Regions from separate parts of the Pseudoxanthomonas sp. LjRoot143 genome, predicted to be linked through region 1. Evidence: riboswitches for the same ligand, from Rfam matches in the RefSeq annotation. Region 1 holds a riboswitch; the other holds the start of a gene.
What was found. A riboswitch is a leader RNA that binds a small molecule or an ion and turns the genes downstream of it on or off. The one in region 1 is predicted to bind cobalamin.
Positions count from the first base shown of each region.

Region 2: linked by a shared signal. The riboswitch ahead of btuB (TonB-dependent vitamin B12 receptor) and the one ahead of ACSQ1W_RS19500 (ribonucleoside-diphosphate reductase subunit alpha) in region 1 are both predicted to bind cobalamin.

Region 1 is NZ_CAXUPM020000001.1:4,067,923-4,073,211, forward strand. It holds gene ACSQ1W_RS19500 (ribonucleoside-diphosphate reductase subunit alpha) at 1-2,296, opposite strand, end outside; cobalamin riboswitch at 2,572-2,794, opposite strand; gene hglS (2-oxoadipate dioxygenase/decarboxylase HglS) at 3,013-4,377, opposite strand; gene ACSQ1W_RS19510 (alpha/beta hydrolase) at 4,513-5,289, shown strand, end outside.
Region 2 is NZ_CAXUPM020000001.1:3,461,966-3,467,254, reverse strand. It holds gene dinB (DNA polymerase IV) at 15-1,088, shown strand; gene ACSQ1W_RS16810 (DUF2218 domain-containing protein) at 1,097-1,390, opposite strand; gene btuB (TonB-dependent vitamin B12 receptor) at 1,495-3,381, opposite strand; cobalamin riboswitch at 3,511-3,728, opposite strand; gene ACSQ1W_RS16800 (TfoX/Sxy family protein) at 3,744-4,112, opposite strand; gene ACSQ1W_RS16795 (GAF domain-containing protein) at 4,109-4,594, opposite strand; gene ACSQ1W_RS16790 (TMEM175 family protein) at 4,685-5,289, shown strand, end outside.

The DNA of each region.
Region 1 (5,289 bases):
AGGCGATGGCTTCGGTCGGGGTGTACTCGCGCTTCGGCTCGGTCGCGGCGACCGTGCTGACCGTGGTCTTGGCGATCTTGGTGGCCGGGCGCGAACGCAGGTAGTAGGTGGTCTTGATGCCCTGCTTCCACGCGTACATGTACATGGACGACATCGCGCCGATGTTCGGGCTTTCCATGAACAGGTTGAGCGATGCCGACTGGTCGATGAAGGCGCCACGGCCGGCGGCCATGTCGATCAGCGAACGCATCGGCAGTTCCCATGCGGTGCGGTAGATCTGCTGCAACGTGGCCGGCACCTGCGCCAAGCCCTGCACTGAGCCTTCGGACAGCTTGATGGCATCGCGCGTTTCCGGCGTCCACAGGCCGAGCTTCTTCAGCTCGTCGACCAGGTAGCGGTTGACCTGCAGGAAGTCGCCCGACAGCGTCTCGCGCTTGAACAGGTTGGACACCTGCGGTTCCACGCACTCATAGCAGCCGGCGATCGAGGCGATGGTCGCGGTCGGCGCGATCGCGATCAGCAGCGAGTTGCGCAGGCCGTGCTCCTTGATGCGCTCACGCAGCGCATCCCAGCGCTCGGCGTTCTCCGGGGTGATGTTCCAGGCGTCGAACTGCAGCTCGCCGTTGGCCGCACGGGTATCGGCGAACGACGGATGGCGGCCGCGTTCCTGCGCCAGCTCCACCGACGTTTCCAGCGCGTGGAAGTAGATGGTCTCGGCGATCTTCGCCGACAGCGCACGCGCCTCGGCACTGTCGAACGGCAGGCGCAGCTTGAAGAACACGTCCTGCAGGCCCATGCAGCCCAGGCCCACCGGGCGCCAGCGCAGGTTGCCACGGCGCGCGGTCTCGATCGGATAGAAGTTCAGGTCGATCACGCGGTCCAGCTGGCGCACGGCCAGGCGGACGGTTTCGGCCAGCTTGTCGAAATCGAACCAGCCATCGTCATCGAAGTGGCGGCCGAGGTTGATCGAGCCGAGGTTGCACACCGCGGTCTCTTCAGCCGAGGTGACCTCGAGGATCTCGGTGCACAGGTTGGACAGGTGGATGACGTTGCCGGCGCGCAGGGTCTGGTTGCTGGCGGCGTTGCACTTGTCCTTGAACGTCATCCAGCCGTTGCCGGTCTCGGCCAGCGTGCGCATCATCCGGCCGTACAGCTTGCGGGCGGAGATGGTCTTCATCGCCTTGCCCTGCGTCTCGGCCTGCGTGTAGGCCAGCTCGAACGCGGCGCCGTACAGGTCGGTCAGCTCCGGCGTCACGCGCGGATCGAACAGCGACCATTCCTGGTCGGCTTCGACGCGCTTCATGAACAGGTCCGGCACCCAGTTGGCCAGGTTGAGGTTGTGCGTGCGGCGCGCTTCGTCGCCGGTGTTGTCGCGCAGCTCCAGGAAGTCCTCGATGTCGGCGTGCCAGGTTTCCAGGTACACGCAGGCCGCGCCCTTGCGCTTGCCGCCCTGGTTGACCGCGGCGACCGAGGAATCCAGCGTCTTCAGCCACGGCACGATGCCGTTGCTGTGGCCGTTGGTGGACTTGATCAGCGAGCCGCGCGAACGCACGCGCGTGTAGCTCACGCCGATGCCGCCGCTGAACTTGCTCAGCTGGGCGATGTCGCCGTACTTGGCGTAGATCGATTCCAGCGTGTCCTGCGGCGAGTCCAGCAGGAAGCACGACGACAGCTGCTCGTGCGTAGTGCCGCTGTTGAACAGCGTCGGCGAGCTCGGCAGGTAGTCCAGGTTGCCCATGCGGCGGTACAGCGCCAGCGCTTCGGGCACGTCCTCGCTCAGCGCGCAGGCGATGCGCAGGAAGAACTGCTGCGGCGTCTCGATGACCTTGCGGGTGTGCGGGTGGCGCAGCAGGTAGCGGTCGTACAGTGTGCGCAGGCCGAAGTAGTCGAAGTGCAGGTCGAGCGAGGCGTCCAGCGCATCGTTGAGCTTGCGCGCGTTGGTCTGCACGAAGTTCAGCAGGCGGTCGTTGATCAGGCCGACCTCGTGGCCGCGGGTGACCGACTGCGAGAACGCGTGGATCTCCTGGCCGGTGACTTCCTTGGTGATGTAGCCGGCCAGCAGGCGCGCGGCCAGGCGGCTGTATTCGGGCTCTTCGCCGGTCAGCAACGCGGCGGTGCGGATCGACAGTTCGTCCAGCTCGCGCGTGGTGGCGCCGTCGTACAGGCCGGAGATGGTGCGGGTGGCCACGCGCATCGGGTCGATGGCGTGCAGGCCTTCGCAGTTGCGCTGCACGGCGCGCACGATCTTGTTGAGGTCCACCGGCTCGCGGCCGCCATTGCGCTTGGTCACGCTCATCGCGGTGGCGGTGGGCGGCGGGGTCAGGGCGAACGCGTCCTTCTGGGACGGGGTGGTGCCGGCGTCGGCGACGGCGGTGTCGATCTGGGTCACGAGAATCCTCCATGCGTGGTGCACGCGGCGGCCCGTCCCTCGCGGGGCTGCGCAAGGCCGGATGGAGGATCACAGTGGGGAAGCGGCGTCGCAGGGAGCGAGATCGTACGGACCGAAGGCCGGCGTCCCCTGCGTCACCAGCCCTCTCCCCCCGGAGATTCCGCGGCCGGCACCGCGCGGTGTGCTACGCGCGGCTGTCGGCAGGTCTTCGGACTCATGGGCGCGAAGGGCGAAGCCTTCTTCCTACGTCCGCCGCTTCCCGAGGCGTGGGGCCTCAGTGCTGTGTGGCGGGTTCGTTCCCAATTACCGCTGCGGGGCAGTGCCGGAGTGGCGCGAGCGCGTCACCGGCTTCCCGTTTTAATCCCGTGGCTTGCGGCCACCGGAACCGACGGCCACAAGATAGTGGGGGGTATCGGAAGCGTCAACACCAAATGTTGTGTGGAACAGCGGGTGTCGGCGCGGCGCGGGTTTCACGGATTGGGCCCGCCTCGCGAACCTTCGTAGGGCGGGCCTTGGCCCACCATCGCACGCGTCGGGGGCCATGGAGGCGTGACGACACCGCCGCTCTCCAGGCCGCGTCGCGAGGTCCAGCAGGGCGACGGCGGGCCAAGGCCCGCCCTATGTCAGCGTTGCAGCGCCGCGATCGAGGCGTCCTGCGCCTGCGCGTACAGCGCGAACGGGTCGTGGATCGTCTTGCCCAGCGCCGCTTCGAAGGCCTCCTGGTTGGCGTGCGCGTCGTAGGCGCGCTGTTCGCCGCCGCCCAGGTTGGACTGGAAGATGCCGGCGGCGCTGACCGGCAGGAAGTCCTCGTAGACGATCGGGTCGACGACGGCGTGGCCGGCATCGACCAGGGCGTCCGGCGTCATCGCTGCGCGCTCGGAAGCCGGCAAGGCCGCACCGCTCTCCGTCAGGCGGTAGCGGAAGTAGCCCAGCCCGTCGCGACGCAGCGTCGCTTCGTCATCCGGGAAGGCCGCGAACGCCGCCGCCAGCCGCTGCGGGTAATCCGCCGACGTGTTGCCGGCACCGCCCGCCTGGCGCACCTCCGCCAGCAGGCGGTCGTAGAGGTCGCGGCCGGCCGGCGTCAGCGCCAGGCCGCGCTGCTCGATCTCGCCGAAGCGTGCGCTGTGGCTGCCGGGCACCAGCGTGCCGGTGGCATCGGGAAAGGCGACTTCCTCTTCCAGCGCCTTGAAGCTGGTCTGCCGCAGCAGGATCGGCACCGCGCGGCGCGGCGGGCCCTCGATCTGCGCCTTGGCCTGGATGCCACGTTCCAGCATGGCCGCCTGCGCGGCGTCGATGTCCAGCGTGCGCGGGGTCAGGTGGTTGATGTGCGGACCGCGGAAGCTGACCACGTCGGCGACCAGCCGGTGCAGGCCGAGCAGCGCGCGGTAGGTCTCCAGCGCGACCGTGGCATCGCCGTGCCAGCGGAAGGTTTCCAGCACCTCGGCGACGAAGCGCTGCGCATCGGCTTCATTCAATCCGCCGTCGTGTTCGGCCTGCGCCACCAGCGCACGCGCGCCGGCGGTGAAGATGTCGCGCCTGGCCAGGATCGTCTCGGCTTCGCCGCGCAGCGCGGCGTCGGCGATCAGTTCCAGCCGCAGCAGCGAGGTGAAGATACGGAACGGGTTGGCGGCGAGCGCCGCTTCGGTCAGGGGGCGGAAGGCGGTCGCGTGCACCGGCACGCCGGCCATGGTCAGGTCGTAGTAGCCCACCGGGTGCATGCCCATCAGCGCGAACACGCGGCCCAGCATCGCCAGTTCGGCCGGCGTGCCGACGCGGATGGCGCCGTGGCGTTCCAGGTCCAGCCGTTCCGTCTCCGCGTTGCGCGCCAGCCGTGCGGCCAGTGCGGGATCCTGCTGCAGCGTCGCGTCGTTGATCTCCCCGACCAACTCGATCAGGTCGCCGTACAGCGGCACCTCGGTGCGGTACATGTCGGACATGGCCTGGGCGAACAGGCTGCGGATGCGGTCGGGCGTAACGAAGGCGGTCATGGGACTCGGCAGGCGGGCGGCGTGGGGCCGCCGGGGGTGCGTATTGTCGCCGCCTGCGCAGACGCGGGCCAGCAGGCGGGCCGGGCGTCGTCAACCTGGCCGGGGATGGCGCGTTGTCCCGTCCGAGGTGACCCCATGACGCCGACCCCGCTGTTCCGCACCGGCCTGCTGGCCTGCGTGCTGCTCGCCACGCTGCCGCCGCTGGCCGCACAGACTTTCCGCGAACGCCTGCACGACATGCGCGAGGCTTCGCGCGAGCCGCCCACGCTGCCCGCCGGTGCACGCGCGATACGCGATGTCGCCTATGGCGACGATCCGCGCCAGCGCTTCGACGTGTACCTGCCGGCACAGCCGAAGAACGCGCCGATCCTGCTGTTCGTCCACGGCGGCGGCTGGGCCAACGGCAACAAGGACAACCCGGGCGTGGTCGAGAACAAGGCCGCGTACTGGCTGCCGAAGGGTTACATCCTGGTCTCCACCAACTACCGCATGCGGCCGGACACGGCGCCACTGGACCAGGCGCGCGATATCGCCCGCGCGCTGGCGGCCGTGCAGAAGCGCGCACCCGAGTGGAACGGCGATGCCTCGCGCGTGCTCTTGATGGGCCATTCCGCCGGTGCACACCTGATCGCGCTGGTCGGTGCGTCGTCGACGCTGTGGCGCGAGGCCGGCGCTACCCGGCCGCGTGGCGTGGTCTCGCTGGACAGCGGTGCGCTGGACGTGCCGCTGACGATGCGGAATCCGCCGCTGCGGCGGATCTACGACGTCGCCTTCGGTCGCAATCCCGAGGACTGGGTCGCCGCTTCGCCTTACCACCAGCTCACCCGCGACGCGGTGCCGATGCTGTTCGTCTGCTCCTCGCGCCGCAAGGACGCCTGCCCGCAGGGACGGGCGATGGCCGAGAAGGCGAAG
Region 2 (5,289 bases), 610 kb from region 1:
GATATCATCGCGTGATGCGCAAGATCATCCACATCGACATGGACGCTTTCTACGCGTCGGTGGAGCAGCGCGACGATCCGTCGCTGCGTGGACGGCCGGTGGTGGTGGCGTGGCGCGGCGAGCGCTCGGTGGTGTGTGCGGCGTCATACGAGGCGCGCGTCTTCGGTGTGCGTTCGGCGATGCCGGCGGTACGCGCGGAGCGGTTGTGTCCGCAGGCCGTCTTCGTGCCGCCCGATTTCGCGCGCTACAAGGCGGTATCGCGGCAGGTGCGCGAGATCTTCCTGCGCCATACCGACCTGGTCGAACCGCTGTCGCTGGACGAAGCCTATCTCGACGTCACCGCGCCGAAGTCCGACTTGCCGACCGCGACCGCGGTGGCCGAAACGATCCGCGCGCAGATCCGCGAAGAGACCCAGCTGACGGCCTCGGCCGGCGTGGCACCGAACAAGTTCCTCGCCAAGATCGCGTCCGACTGGCGCAAGCCGGACGGACAGTTCGTGCTGCGGCCGCACCAGGTGGAGGCGTTCCTGACGCCGCTGCCGGTCGAGCGCATCCCCGGCGTCGGCAAGGTGATGCAGGGCAGGCTCAATGCCGATGGCATCCGCACGGTCGGCGACCTGCGTGCGTACTCGCAGCACGAGCTGGAAACGCGCTACGGCAGTTTCGGCGGTGGACTGTACCGGCGCGCACACGGTATCGACGAGCGACCGGTGGAACCCGACCAGCCGGTGCAGTCGATCTCATCCGAAGACACCTTCGCCACCGACCTGCTGCTGTCCGAACTGGAACCCCACATCCTGCGCATCGCCGAGAAGGCGTGGGCCGCCAGTCGCAAGACCGAGCGCATCGGCCGCACCGTGGTGCTGAAGCTGAAGACGGCGCAGTTCCGCATCCTGACGCGCAGTTTTACACCGGAATCGCCGCCAGCCTCCGCGCAGGAATTCATCGACATCGCGCTGGCGTTGCGCGAGCGCGTGGACCTGCCGCCCGCGACGCGCTATCGCCTGGTCGGGGTGGGCCTGTCGGGATTCCGGGATCGCGAGGAAACCGTCGTGCAGGCCGGGTTGTTCGATCCGCAGGAAGCGTAGGCGGCTTGTTACGCCGCTTGCCAGTCGAACACGAGGGCCTCGTTGCGCTCGAAGCGACGCAGGTGCGAGGCGATCACGTCCTGCAGGCGTGTGCGTGCTTCCGCATCGGGCGCGTACAGCGTGATCAGCAGTGCGTCGCCTTCCACCGCGAAGTCAGCCGGGCCGAGGTCGTCGAACGGAATGCGCGCATGGGTGTCGTCGGGGCGTTCGATCTCGAACTTGTGCCGCCAGTGGTTGCACAGCGTGCGCAGTAGCTTGGCGGGGTCGGTAGGAACGACGGTCACACGGGAAGCAGGTTGCATGGTCATGAGCACGGAAAGCGGGGCTTCCTGTTTACCTCTGCACGCAGGCAACAAAAAGGCCGGCAACGGAACAGTCCATTGCCGGCCTTCTTCGTCCGTCCGAATCAGTCGCGCGCGCTGTAGCGCAGGCTCAGGCCGTACTCGCGACCGGGCTGGTTGTACCAGGCGATCGTTTCGTACTCGCGGTCGAACACGTTGCTGGCGCGCGCCTGCACCGACCATTCGTCGGTGATGGCGTACTCCAGACGCAGGTCCAGCGTGCCGTAGCCCGCCAGGCGGACGCTGTTGGCGGCGTTGTCGTAGCGGTGGCTGGCGCCGTAGCCGGTCACGCCGATGCGGAAGTCGCCGAACGCACGGTCCACGTCGACGCGCGCCGTGTTGCGCGCGCGGCGTGCCAGCAGGTTGTCGTAGTTCAGGCCGCTCGTATGGTTGCGCGGATCGGTGTGGCTGACCTGCGCGGCGATGTCGAAGCCGGCCAGCGTCACCGCGCCCGTCAGTTCGAGGCCGCGGATGCGCGCTTCGTCGGTGTTCGCCGGCAACCAGTTGCTGTCCAGCGCGATCAGGTCCTCGATGCGCGTCTCGTAGACGTTGACGCCCCAGTTCCACGCATCGCCGTACTGCGACAAGCCGATGTCGAGCGTCTTGGAGCGCTCGGGTTCCAGCAGCGCATTACCGGAGAACGGGTAGTACAGGTCGTTGAAGGTCGGTGCCTTGAAACCAGTGCCGGCGTTGACCGTCAGCTTGAAGCCGCCGCCAAACGCGAGACCCCAGCCGAGGTTGCCGGTGACGTGGTTGCCGAACTGGTCGTTGTCGTCGTTGCGCACGCTCGCCTGCACCTGCTGCGCGCCGAAGCGGCCCTGGTATTCGATGAATACGCCGGTGTTGTCGCGGCTGTCCACGGGTACGCCGACGGTGTCGTTGACGAAGTCGACGCTGCTGGTGACCTCGTCGCGCTGCCAGTCGGCACCAGCGGTCAGCAGGTGCTGCTCGCCGAACGCGAAGTCGCCCTGTAGCGAGGCGGTGTCGCGACGCGTGTCGAACGTGCTGACGTACGCACGGGTGCCGGAGGTGGCGTCCGCGAAGTAGTTGTCCGATTTGTCGGACGCACGACCGACCTGCGCGGTGAGCGTGGTGGCGCCGGACGGCTTCCACGTCAGCTTGCTGCCCAGTACCTGCTGCACGTTGTCGGCTTCGTTGCCGCCGTAGATGCTGCCGTCGAATTCGTTGAAGGCATCGGCGTTCAGCGCATGGCCTTCCAGCGTCAGCGTGTCGGTCAGCTTGTAGCCGCCGCGAACGTTCAGCGAGACATTGCGGTAGCCGTCGTCATCGGGTTCGTCGGTGAAGCAGCCCTGGAACAGCGTGCCCGAGCCCCGGCAGGCGTTGATGCCGTCGGTTTCCTGATAGGCGGCGTTGGCGCCGATCCAGCCACGTTCGCCGCCGTAGGCGAAGCCACCGCTGGCTTCGCGCAGGTTGTTGCTGCCGCCACCGATACGCAGTTCGCGCGACAGGCCCTGCGTGCCGCGACGGGTGAAGATCTGGATGACGCCGCCGATCGCTTCCGAGCCGTACAGGCTGGAGCGCGGGCCGCGCACGATCTCGATGCGCTCGATCTGGTCGACCGGCAGGTCCTGGAACGACGCCAAGCCGGCGGTCGCCGAGCCGATGCGGATGCCGTCGACCAGCACCAGCACGTGGTCGGACTCGGTGCCGCGGATGTTGAGGGTGCTCAGCTTGCCCAGGCCGCCCTGGTTGGTGAAGCCGATACCTGCGCGACCCTTCAGCAGGTCGATCAGCGAACGCGACTGGCTGCGTTCGATCTCCTCGCGGGCAATGACCTGCACCGGCGCCAGGCTGTCGCGCACGGCGACGTCGGTACGCGTGCCGGTGACGACGATCTCGTCGAGATCGGTGGCGTCCTGTGCCTGCGCGGCGAACGGGAGGGCCAGCGCGACCGCGGCGGCGAGAAGGGAAAGGGAATGACGGCTGTACATCGGACTCAACTCCATCGCGCGCCCCGCGCGCATTCATTTCGGCGTGGAGTTGCGATGCAGGAGAGGGAGCGTTGCGGACAGCGCGGCAGACAGGCGGCGGCGCGGCACGCCGCGACGCCCTCCGCATCGCAACCAGTGGACTTCCAGGCCGGTCTCCGGGCTTGCGAAGGCGTGCCGTGCACGCTGCCGTGGCGCCTTCCCATGCGTGATCGCACAGTGGCCGATGCCGCGGTTGTCTTCGCCTACCGTTGCGGGGGCAGCGCCGGAATGCCGCGTGTGCGGGTCACCGGCTTCCCGTTTCAACCCATGGCAGGACTGCCGGGGTCACCTGAAAGCGCGCGCAGTATACGGGATGGGGTGGATCAGTCGTCGCCGCGCGAGTCGAACAGGTTCAGCGAAGGTCCCGTGTCTTCCTCACGCTCGGTGTGCGTGGTGGTCACCGGGCCGGCGGCGGGGCGGCCGCGCGGCGGGGGCAGCAAGGCTGCGGCGGCGTCGTAGGCCACCAGCAGTTCGCTGCGGCGGTCTTCAGGCAACTGCTGCCAGTGGCAGTCCAGCAGCGCGCCTTCCAGCGCGTACAGCAGGTTGAGGCTGGGACGGAATCCCGCGCGCTTCACCCGGATAAAGGCTTCCACCGCGCCCACCGACTCCAGGTCCTCCTGCGTGCGCAGGCCGACCTGGCGTAGCCAGGCGGCGGACTTGGGGCCGATGTTGCGCAGCTTGGTGCCTGTCATGTCAGCGAATCCACGAAGATGGCGGCGATGCGTTCCATGCCCGCCTGGTCGTCGGCATCGAAGCGCGCCAGGCGTGGGCTGTCCAGGTCGAGCACGCCGACCAGTTCATCCCCTTTCACCAGCGGTACCACCAGTTCCGAGCGTGACGCGGAGTCACAGGCGATGTGGCCCGGGAAGGCCTCCACATCGTCCACGCGCTGGGTCTGGCGGGTGCGTGCGGCGGCTCCGCAGACCCCCTTGTCCAACGGGATCCGCACGCAGGCTGGTAAGCCTTGGAACGGACCGACCACCAATTCCCGGCCATCGAAGAAGTAGAAACCCGCCCAGTTGAAGTCCGGCAGGGCGTGATAAAGGAGCGCCGACAGGTTGGCCGCGTTGGCGATGCGGTCGGGTTCGCCGGCCAGCAGGGCACGGGCCTGTTCGGCCAGCTGTGCGTATTGTTCCGGCTTGCTGCCGGTGAGCGTCTGGGAAGTGAATGACATGGGTCGATTCTACTCCCCGCGTCTGCTGGGCGGCCCGATATGATGTGTCACACAAGCGGGGCCTTGCGTGGGCGACAGGGGAGTGGGTGCATGCGCGATCACGAGGATGAAGCGGGCTGGCGCGGTCATGGCGTGACACGGCTGGAGGCGTTCGTCGACGCCGCGTTCGCGTTCGCGGTCACCCTGCTCGTGATCTCGGTCGAACGCATTCCCGACAGCATGGCGGGGCTGCTGCAGGCACTGAAGAATGTGCCCGCGTTCGCGGCCAGTTTCGCGATGGTGGCGATGTTCTGGTACGCCCACGTGCGCTGGAGCCGCCGCTATCGGCTGGGCACCGTGCCGGCCACGCTGCTAAGCCTGCTGCTGGTGTTCCTGGTGCTGGTCTACGTGTATCCGCTGCGGCTGCTGCTCGGCACTTTTTTCGGCTGGATCACCGGCGGCTGGTTGCCGATGCCGCTGTCCGATGCGAACGGTCCGCGCCCGCTGGCCTTCATGTTCGTCTTCTACGGGCTGGCGTTCGCCTCCATGTCGGCCTGCATCGGCGGCCTGTACGTGCTGGCGTGGTGTGCGCGCCGACGGTTGGCACTGGATGGCGAAGGGGCATCCAATGCAGCGGGCGAAGTCGCTTCGCATGCCTACTTCGTGCTCGTCAGCCTGATATCCGTGGCGATCGCCTTACTGCTGACCGACCAGTC